DNA from 2 places in the Agromyces sp. NPDC060279 genome. Region 1 is predicted to be linked to the other one. Evidence: predicted binding sites of a transcription regulator. Region 1 holds the regulator's gene; the other holds the start of a gene.
The links. The regulator HrcA, encoded in region 1, represses chaperone genes, less so after heat shock. The targets are predictions, from matches to a motif close to TTNGCACTCGNNNNNNNCGAGTGCNAA.

Region 2: groL (chaperonin GroEL) is a predicted target of HrcA. The motif match lies at 3,420-3,446, and genes of this name have one in related genera.

What each region holds. Positions count from the first base shown of each region.
Region 1 covers NZ_JBHXBK010000003.1:185,969-191,117, forward strand. Annotated here, with positions in the region: gene ACFWE1_RS11975 (PhoH family protein) at 1-288, opposite strand, end outside; gene ACFWE1_RS11980 (histidine triad nucleotide-binding protein) at 293-652, opposite strand; gene ACFWE1_RS11985 (16S rRNA (uracil(1498)-N(3))-methyltransferase) at 677-1,411, opposite strand; gene dnaJ (molecular chaperone DnaJ) at 1,413-2,513, opposite strand; gene hrcA (heat-inducible transcriptional repressor HrcA) at 2,571-3,593, opposite strand; gene ACFWE1_RS12000 (DUF4870 domain-containing protein) at 3,775-4,182, shown strand; gene ACFWE1_RS12005 (DUF4870 domain-containing protein) at 4,318-4,737, shown strand; gene hemW (radical SAM family heme chaperone HemW) at 4,817-5,149, opposite strand, start outside.
Region 2 covers NZ_JBHXBK010000001.1:837,215-842,363, reverse strand. Annotated here, with positions in the region: gene ACFWE1_RS03945 (DMT family transporter) at 1-841, shown strand, start outside; gene ACFWE1_RS03940 (nitroreductase family protein) at 846-1,394, opposite strand; gene msrB (peptide-methionine (R)-S-oxide reductase MsrB) at 1,397-1,798, opposite strand; gene ACFWE1_RS03930 (DUF3263 domain-containing protein) at 2,067-2,357, shown strand; gene ACFWE1_RS03925 (LytR C-terminal domain-containing protein) at 2,386-2,931, shown strand; gene ACFWE1_RS03920 (cold-shock protein) at 3,094-3,297, shown strand; gene groL (chaperonin GroEL) at 3,489-5,108, shown strand.

The DNA of each region.
Region 1 (5,149 bases):
CTCGAGGATGCGGGCCGAACTCGTCACCTCGGTCCTCGTGGGGTCCTGGTTCTGCCGCACGAGCGCCAGCAGCTCCTCGATGAGGCGCCGGGCGCGGAGCCGCTCGGCCTCCTCGCCGCGCAGCGAGATCTGGTTGCCGCGGACGTGCACGGTGACGCCCGGGTACTCGCGCTGGATCTGCGCGAGCAGGCGGTCCTGCGGGCCGAGCAGACGCACCATCTCGATGCCGTCGATGTGCAGCAGTTCTTCGTCGGGGCGGGGACGCTCGTCGGCGCCCTGGTCATTCATCGGCTCAGCCGGCAAGCGTGCGCTCCTCGAGGCCCCCGGCGAGGACGTGCGCATGCACGTGGAACACGGTCTGGCCCGCGCCCGCGCCGGTGTTGAAAATCAGTCGGAACTGGCCGTCGGCCAGCTCGTCGGCGACGCCGCGCGCGACCTCGACGAGCTCCGCGAGGAGTCCGGGGTCGCCGGCGGCGAGCTCGACGACGTCGCGGTAGCGCCCCTGCTTCGGGGTGACCACGACGTGGACGGGCGCCTGCGGCGCGATGTCCCGGAACGCGATGACCCGTTCGGTCTCGGCGACGATCGTCGCGGGGATCTCACGCGCGGCGATGCGCTCGAAGACGGTGGGGTCAGCGGCCTGGGCGGTCATGGGTCCATCGTAGCGACGGATGCCTCACCACCGCCCGAGCCGGGCGCTGAGCAGCGCGATCGCGGCGGGCCCGGCGGTCGAGGTGCGCAGCACGGTCGGGCCGAGGCGGACGGGCTCGGCGCCGGCCGCGGTGAGCCGGGCGAGCTCCTCGGGGGCGACCCCGCCCTCCGGCCCCACGAGCAGGGCGAGCGGCCGCTCGTCGAGCTCCAGCTGCGCGAGGCCCTGCTCGGCGGTCGGCTCGAGCACGAGCAGGCGGGTGCCGGCGAGCAGTTCCGGCAGCCGCGCCGTCGGCGTCGCCGCCATGACCTCCGGCACCCAGGCGCGGATCGCCTGCTTGCTCGCCTCGCGGGCGATCGTCGCCCAGCGCTGCCGCCCCTTCTCGGCCTTCGCACCGTCCCAGCGCGACACGGAACGCGCCGCGGACCACGGCACGATGCGGTCGACGCCGAGCTCGGTGGCGGCCTGGACGGCGAGCTCGTCGCGGTCGCCCTTCGCGAGGGCCTGCACGAGCACGAGCGCGGGGTCGGCCGGCTGCTCGCGCCGGGCCTCGTCGACCTCGATCGTGAGCTCGCCCTGGCCGCTCTCGAGCACCGGGCCGGACACGACCGTGCCGCGCCCGTCGCCGATCGCGATCCGCTCGCCGAGGCGCACCCGGGCGACCTGGACGGCGTGGCGCGCCTCCTGCCCGCCGAGCCGCACGACGTCGCCGGGGCCGATCGCCGTCAGCTCCGCGCCCTCGTCGAGGTAGAGACTCGCCATCTCAGCCGAGGAACCGGTCGCGGAGCTTCGCGAAGAGCCCCTGCTGGAAGTGCGCGAGCTCGGGCGCCTTCTGCTTGCGCGCGGCGGCCAGCTTCTCGACGAGCTCGCGCTCCTTGCCGGAGAGCTTCGTCGGGGTGACGACGTGCACGCCGATGCGGAGGTCGCCACGACCGTTGCCGCGGAGCCGCGTGACGCCGCGGTCCTTGACGGTCAGCACCTCGCCCGACTGCAGTCCCGGCTTCAGCTCGAGCTCGACGTCGCCGTCGAGGGCGTGCACCGTGGCGCTGGTGCCGAGCACGGCGTCGGTCATCGCGACCTCGAGCGTGCAGAGCAGGTCGTCGCCGTCGCGGCTGAAGACCTCGTGCGTCTTCACCTTCATCTCGAGGTAGAGGTCGCCGTTCGGGCCGCCGGCGGGACCGGCCTCGCCCGAGCCCGGCATCTGCAGCCGGAGGCCCGTGTCGACGCCGGCGGGAATGTCGACCGGCACGGTGCGACGAGCCCGGACCCGGCCCTGCCCCTGGCAGGTCACGCAGGGCGTGGCGATGATCGTGCCGTAGCCGCGGCAGGAGCCGCAGGGGCTCGCGGTGACGACGTTGCCGAGCAGCGAGCGCACGGTGCGCTGGATCTGCCCGGTGCCGTGGCAGATGTCGCACGTGACGGGCGAGGTGCCCGGGGCGCAGCAGCTGCCGTGGCACGTCTCGCAGACGACCGCGGTGTCGACCTCGAGCTCGCGGTGCGTGCCGAAGATGACCTCCTCGAGGCCGAGCTCCACGCGGATCAGCGCGTCCTGCCCGCGTTCGCGCCGCGAGCGCGGCCCCCGGCTCTGCTGGCCGCCGCCGAAGAAGGTCTCGAAGATGTCGCCGAAGCCCCCGAAGCCGGCCTGGCCGCCGAAGCCGCCCTGCCCGCCGAGGTCGTACTGCTGGCGCTGCTTCGGGTCGGAGAGCACGTCGTAGGCGTGCGTCACCTCCTTGAAGCGCTCGGACGCCTCGGCGCCCGGGTTGACGTCGGGGTGCAGCTCGCGGGCGAGCCGGCGGTAGGCCTTCTTGATCTCGTCAGGGGTGGCGTCGCGGGAGACGCCGAGGACCTCGTAGTGGTCTGCCACGGAGGGCGGTTCCTTTCGATGGGTGCCGGGGTGCGGCTGGTCGATGACGGCGGCGGGTCAGTGCTCGCCGAGCGTGCGGGAGAGATAGCGCGCGACCGCGCGGACCGCCGCCATGCTCGTGGTGTAATCCATGCGGGTCGGGCCGACGACGCCGAGCCGCGAGACGTCGCGGCCGGCCACCGCGAACGAGCTCGCGACGACCGAGGTCTCGGCGAGGCCGAAGGGGGCGTTCTCGCGACCGATGCTGACGGCGACGCCGTGCTGATCGGACGCCATCTCGCCGAAGAGCTTCAGCAGCACGACCTGCTCCTCGATGGCCTCGATCACTCCGAGGATGGAGCCGGCGAAGTCCTGCTCGGTGCGCACCAGGTTCGCGGCGCCGGCGACCACGAGGCGGTCGCCGCGCTGGACGCGGGCCTGCTCGGCGAGGGTGGTCGCGAGCGTGTGCAGCACCTGCGCGTGCCGCGGGTCGACCGCGGGCACCTCGCCTGAGAGCGCCTGCGCGGCCTCGGCGAGGGTGCGCCCGGCGGCGAGTTCGTTGAAGCGGGCCCGGAGCGAGGCGAGCGTCTGCTCGTCGACCGGCGAGCCGAGCTCGGCGACGCGCTGCTCGACCTGGCCGGAGTCGGTGATGAGGATGCAGAGCACCCGGTCGGGCGCGAGCGCCACGAGCTCGACGTGGCGCACCCGCGAGTTCGCGAAGCTCGGGTACTGCACGACGGCGAGCTGGTTGGTGAGCTGCGCGATCAGCCGCACGGTGCGGGCCAGGAGCTCGTCGAGGTCGCTCGACTCGCCGAGGAAGGTCTCGATGGCGTGGCGCTGGGCCTGGCTCAGCGGCCGCAGCTCGCTCAGCTGGTCGACGAAGACGCGGTAGCCCTTGTCGGTGGGGATGCGCCCGGACGAGGTGTGCGGGGCCGCGATCAGCTCCTCCTCTTCGAGCAGGGCCATGTCGTTGCGGATCGTCGCGGCCGAGACGCCGAAGGCGTGCCGCTCGACGATCGTCTTCGAGCCGACCGGCTCGCGGGAGGCGACGTAGTCCTGCACGATCGCGCGGAGCACGGCGAGCCCTCGATCGGAGACCATCAGCCCCACCTCCCGTCCATTGGCACTCGTCTTCTTCGAGTGCCAATCCTATCGCGACATCCTGCGCCGCGGGCATTGCGACGCCCCACGGGCGGCGCTACGGTGATCCCGAGTCCGCGCGCCGTCCCCCGAACGGGTCCGTACGAGCCGCGGCCGATCCCCAGCCCCGAAAGGCATCGCCATGACCGACCCCAACGCACAGACGCCCGACCCGAACGTGCCGCCCCAGCAGCCCGTGCCCCCGCAGCCGGCCGCCGCAGCCGGGCCGCTCCCGCAGGACCAGGACATCCAGTGGGCCTCCTTCGCCCACCTCGGCGGCATCCTCGGCTTCCTGCCCTCGCTGATCATCTGGCTCGTCTTCAAGGACCGCGGCCAGTTCACCAACGTCGAGGCGAAGGAGGCCCTGAACTTCCAGATCACGATGCTCATCGGCTACGTCATCGGCGCCGTGCTCTCGATCATCCTCATCGGCGGCCTCATCTCGCTCGCCGTCTGGGTGATCTCCATCGTCTTCTCGATCATCGCGTTCCTGCGCGTGAAGGACGGGCAGCACTACCGCTACCCCTTCGCGCTCCGGCTCATCAAGTAGTCGAACTCGGCCGATCCAGGCCGCAGCAGCACCGGCGGCGCGCCGGACGGGCCCTTCCGTCCGGCGCGCCGTTTCTGCCACCATGGAGGCGTCCGACCATCCCACCGCGCAGGCGGTGCAGCCAGGAGGCCTTCCATGACCGACGTGCCCACCCCACCGACCCCGCCGACGCCGCCGCCTCCCGGCCCGCCGGCTCCCCCGCCCGGCAGCCCCTACCAGCAGTCGCAGCCGCTCAACCCGGCCGACGAGAAGCTCTGGGCGACGCTCGTGCACATCGGCGGCATCTTCTTCGGCTTCATCCCGGCGCTGCTCGGGTACCTGCTGCTGAAGGACAAGGGCCCGTTCGTGCGCGCGCACACCGCGACGGCGCTGAACTTCCAGCTCACCATGCTCATCGCGAGCATCGTCGGCGGCATCCTGACCATCGTCATCATCGGCTTCTTCGTGATCCTCGCCGTCGCCATCGTGGTGATCGTGTTCAGCATCATCGCGGCCATCAAGGCGAACCAGGGCCAGCCCTACGTCTACCCGATGTCGATCAAGTTCGTGAGCTGATCACCGCATCCTCGAATCGCCCGTCTCCCCCGCGGAGGCGGGCGATTCGGCGTTCCGGCCCGATCGGAGCCCGCGCGACTCAGCCGAGCAGACGCCGGACCACGGCGTCGGCGAGCAGCCGTCCGCGGCGAGTGAGCGTCAGCCGGCCGGCGAGCGCCGCCCTCGGCTCGACGAGCTCGTCGGCGATGAGGCCGGCGATCGCCGAGCGCCCCGGCTCGGGGAGCGAGGCGATCTCGAGCCCCTCGCGGATCCGGGTGCCGAGCAGCACCCGCTCGGTCTCCCGCGTCGCCGCGTCGAGCGTCTCCCGGCCGACCGCCGGAGAGACGCCGGCGGCGATGCGGTCGGCGTACGCGGCCGGGTGCTTCGCGTTCCACCAGCGCACGCCGCCGACGTGGCTGTGCGCGCCGGGCCC
Region 2 (5,149 bases), on a different contig from region 1:
GGCCGCCGCCATCTCGTTCGGCAGCGGGCTCGTGATCCTCTCGCTCGCGCTGTGCGTGTGGAAGCCGGGCCGCGTCGGCCTCGGCCGGGTGCGCGCGGCGCTCGCGGACCGTCGGCTCGCCTGGTGGATGCTCCTCGGCGGGCTCGCCGGAGCATGGTTCGTCACGACGCAGGGGCTCTCCGCCGCGACGCTCGGGGTGGCGCTGTTCACCGTGGCGATCGTCGCCGGGCAGACCGTCGGCGGCATCCTGTTCGACCTCATCGGGCTGGGCCCGGGCGGCCGTCGACGGCTGACGCCGACCCGGGTGCTCGGCGCCCTCCTCGCGCTCGGCGCGATCGCCTGGGCCGTCTCGGCGCAGCTCGCGCACGACGTGCCGCTCCTGCTCATGCTGCTGCCGTTCACGGCCGGCGTCGGTGTCGGCTGGCAGCAGGCCGTGAACGGGCGGGTCAAGCAGGCCGCGGGGAGCGCGCTGACGGCCACCTTCGGCAACTTCCTGGGCGGCACGATCGCGCTCGTCGTCGCGGCCGTCGTGCATGGCGCGATCGCGGGGTTCCCGGCGCTGCCCGGCACCTGGTGGCTCTACGTCGGCGGGGCGCTCGGCTGCGTCTTCATCGGGGCGCAGGCGGCCGTCGTCCGCACGATCGGCGTGCTCCTGCTCGCCCTGTGCGGAGTGGCGGGGCAGCTCGCCGCAGCCCTCGCGCTCGACCTGCTGCTGCCCACGGCCGAGCGTCCGCTGGAGTTCGCCACCGTCGGCGGCACCGTGCTCGCCCTCGTCGCCGTGATCGTCGCGAGCGTCCGCTGGTCGCGGCACGCGCACGCGGCGAAGAGCGGCGGCGCGTAACGGCTCAGCCGCGCGATTCGAAGCGCTCCGCGACGTCGGGATCACGCCGTTCGGGCCGGGGCTCCTCCGGGCGACCGCCGACGTAGAGCCAACCGAGCAGGAGCTCGCCCTCGGCGAGCCCGTGGAACTCGGCCACGGCCGCATCGCGCGTGTAGGGCCCGGAGCGCCACATGACGCCCCAGCCGGCCTCATCGAGCAGCAGGCTGAGCACGTGGGCGACGCCGGACGCGACCGCCTCCTGCTCCCAGGCGTGCACCTTGAAGTGCGGGCGGGTTGTCGCGACGACCGCGACGAGCAGCGGTGCGCGCAGCGGTTTCGCGGCGACCTTCTCGGGGTCGGCGCCCCGGGCGGATGCCGCCTCGCCGAGTGCCCGGCCGAGCCCTGCGCGGGCGTCGCCGCGGAGGGCGATCACCCGCCAGGGCGCGAGGGAGCCGTGGTCGGCCACCCGCCCGGCGGCCGCGAGCAGCTCGAGCAGCTCGGCGTCGTCGGGCGCGCGCTCGGTCACCTTGGGGGAGGAGCGGCGCCGGAGCGCCGCCTCCCTCGCCGAGGCCACGCTCAGGATTCCGGCGTGAAGTCGAGCGCGATCGAGTTCATGCAGTAGCGATCCCCGGTCGGGGTGCCGAAGCCGTCGGGGAAGACGTGCCCCAGGTGGGAGCCGCAGCTCGCGCAGCGCACCTCGGTGCGCACCATGCCGAGGCTCGTGTCCTCGATCAGCTCGACCGCCTCCGGCCGGACGGACTCGTAGAAGCTCGGCCATCCGCAGCCGGAGTCGAACTTCGTGCCGCTCTTGAACAGCTCGGCGCCGCACGCGGCGCACTGGTAGACCCCGGCGCGGTGCTCGTCGAGCAGCTCGCCCGTCCACGGACGCTCGGTCGCCGCCTCGCGCAGCACGGAGTACTGCTCGGGGTCGAGCTCCTGGCGCCACTGCTCGTCGCTCTTGTCGACCCGATAGCTCATTCTCGGAATCCTCTCGATTCGTTCCGCGCCGGGCGGATCCGCGAGCCGGGGTGGCTCGCGCGATCGCCGCCAGCTCCATCGTGGCAGGCTCGGCGCGCCGGGCAAACCCGGCATCGTCATACAACGTGCGCGGGTGCGGTGCTGTTCCCGGCGCCCCGAGGGCCGCTGGATGCCGAACACACGCCGTGCGCGCGGCCTCCTCTCGGCGGCCCGAGCCTAGGATGTGCTTCGAGGCGCGCACCGCGCGGCGAGAGCTGGAGGCGAGACGATGGGCGCAAGCGGCACGACGGGCGCGGACGCCGCGCTCGACGACCGCTCCGTGCGCATCCTCGCCTTCGAGGCGCGGTCCTGGCCCGACGCCGACGCCAAGAGCGAGGCCATCCGCCACGAGCTCGGGCTGAGCGGCGCCAGGTACTACCGGCTCCTCAGCGGGATCATCGAGCAGCCCGCCGCGCTGCGACACGATCCGCTCCTCGTGAACCGCCTCCTGCGCCTGCGCGACGCCCGCGTCGCCGCACGGGCGCTCCGGACTCCCACGCCCGGCCGGCCGCTCGACTGAGCGCGGCCCCGACGATCGAACTGGACCCATGGCGCAGAACTTTCCCCGCGACCGATTCGACAGCCTGCCGAACGGCATCGACCGCGTCGGCGCCCACCGTGCTCCCGAGCGGCGCGGCCGCGGATGGCTCGCCTTCGGCATCGCCGCACTGGTGACCCTGGTCCTCGTCGCGGCGGGGATCATCGGCCTCATGATCTTCAACGGCCGCCTCGACTTCGCCGAGCCCTCGACGCCGCCCCAGTCGGATCAGCCGGTCGAGACCGCCGCGCCGACCGTCGCCCCCGATGTGCCGGTGCTCGTGCTGAACGGCACGGACACGAGCGGGCTCGCCGCGACGGCCTCCGAGGCGCTGCAGGCCGCCGGTGTGCCCGTGTCCTCGGCGGCGAACGCGAGCGAGGACACCATCGAGACGACGATCGTCTACTACGCGAGCGAGGAGCTCGAGGGCGCGGCGCGCGGCGTGCTCGGCGCGCTCGGAGTCGGCGACGTCGGGCTCGATCCCTCCATCGCGGAGACCGGCGGCACGATTACCGTCGTCCTCGGCGCGGACTACGCGGCGGCGAACGCCGGCTGACCTGGCGGACGCCGGCTGCCGGGTCCCGGCTGAAGCGGAGAATCGTTGCCATTCTGCGACCTTTCCCGCCATTCAGGCTCTTGCGCGCGCCCGCCGGCTCTGTGAGCATGCTGAGCCGACGCGCAACTCTGCCGTCGTTCGAGTGCGAATCTGGGAGTGAGCATGGCGAACGGAACCGTCAAGTGGTTCAACGCTGAGAAGGGGTACGGCTTCATCACGGTCGATGGAGGTGGGCAGGACGTCTTCGTCCACTACTCCGCGATCGACATGAGCGGGTACAAGGTGCTCGAGGAGGGCCAGCAGGTCGCCTTCGAGCTCGGCACCGGATCGAAGGGCCCGCAGGCCGAATCGGTGCGCGCCGTCTGAGTCGCGACCGTTCCAGAACGCGCTCCCGGTCGGCGGGGGCGCGTTCTGTCGTGTCCGCCCGGCGGGATGTCGGCGGTGATCCGCTCGCCTTGCACTCTCGAACGCAGAGTGCCAGAATCGTCTTAGCACTCAGTCGTTTCGAGTGCTAACCACCATTCTTTTGACGTCCGTGAAGGGACGAGAGGAAACTCATGGCAAAGATCATCGCTTTCGACGAGGAAGCCCGTCGTGGGCTCGAGCGCGGCCTGAACACGCTCGCCGACGCGGTCAAGGTCACCCTCGGCCCGCGCGGCCGCAACGTGGTCCTCGAGAAGAAGTGGGGCGCCCCCACGATCACGAACGACGGCGTCTCGATCGCGAAGGAGATCGAGCTCGACGACCCGTACGAGAAGATCGGTGCGGAGCTCGTCAAGGAGGTCGCGAAGAAGACCGACGACGTCGCCGGTGACGGCACGACCACCTCGGTCGTCCTCGCCCAGGCGCTCGTGCGCGAGGGTCTCCGCAACGTTGCCGCCGGCGCCGACCCCATCTCGCTGAAGCGCGGCATCGAGAAGGCCGTCTCGGCCGTCTCGGAGGAGCTCCTCTCCGCCGCGAAGGAGATCGAGACCAAGGACGAGATCGCCGCCACCGCGTCGATCTCCGCCGCCGACCCCCAGATCGGCGAGATCATCGCCGAGGCGATCGACAAGGTCGGCAAGGAGGGCGTCGTCACCGTCGAGGAGTCGAACACCTTCGGCACCGAGCTCGAGCTGACCGAGGGCATGCGCTTCGACAAGGGCTACCTGTCGGCGTACTTCGTCACCGACCCCGAGCGCCAGGAAGCGGTCTTCGAGGACCCGTACATCCTCATCGCGAACAGCAAGGTCTCGAACATCAAGGACCTGCTGCCCATCGTCGACAAGGTGATCCAGACCGGCAAGCAGCTGCTCATCATCGCCGAGGACGTCGACGGCGAGGCGCTCGCGACCCTGATCGTCAACAAGGTCCGCGGCATCTTCAAGTCGGTCGCCGTCAAGGCTCCCGGCTTCGGCGACCGCCGCAAGGCCCAGCTGCAGGACATCGCCATCCTCACCGGTGGCCAGGTCATCAGCGAGGAGCTCGGCCTCAAGCTCGAGAACGTCACGCTCGACCTGCTCGGTCAGGCGCGCAAGGTCGTCATCACCAAGGACGAGACGACCATCGTCGAGGGCGCGGGCGACGCCGAGCAGATCGCCGGCCGTGTCGCGCAGATCCGCCAGGAGATCGAGAACACCGACTCCGACTACGACCGCGAGAAGCTCCAGGAGCGCCTCGCCAAGCTCGCCGGCGGCGTCGCCGTCATCAAGGCGGGCGCGGCGACCGAGGTCGAGCTCAAGGAGCGCAAGCACCGCATCGAGGACGCCGTCCGCAACGCGAAGGCGGCCGTCGAGGAGGGCATCGTCGCCGGTGGTGGCGTCGCGCTCATCCAGGCCGGCAAGGCGGCGTTCGAGAAGCTCGAGCTCGTCGGCGACGAGGCGACCGGTGCGAACATCGTCAAGGTCGCGATCGAGGCGCCGCTCAAGCAGATCGCCCTCAACGCGGGCCTCGAGCCGGGCGTCGTCGCGAACAAGGTCTCGGAGCTGCCCGCGGGTCACGGCCTCAACGCCGCGACCGGCGAGTACGGCGACCTGCTCGCCCAGGGCATCATCGACCCCGCCAAGGTGACCCGTTCGGCGCTGCAGAACGCCGCGTCGATCGCCGGCCTCTTCCTTACGACCGAGGCCGTCGTCGCCGACAAGCCCGAGAAGGCGGCCGCTCCGGTCGCCGACCCGACGGGCGGCATGGACTTCTAGTCCGAACGCGGGCGCTCACTGCGAGCGCACCGCACCGGGGT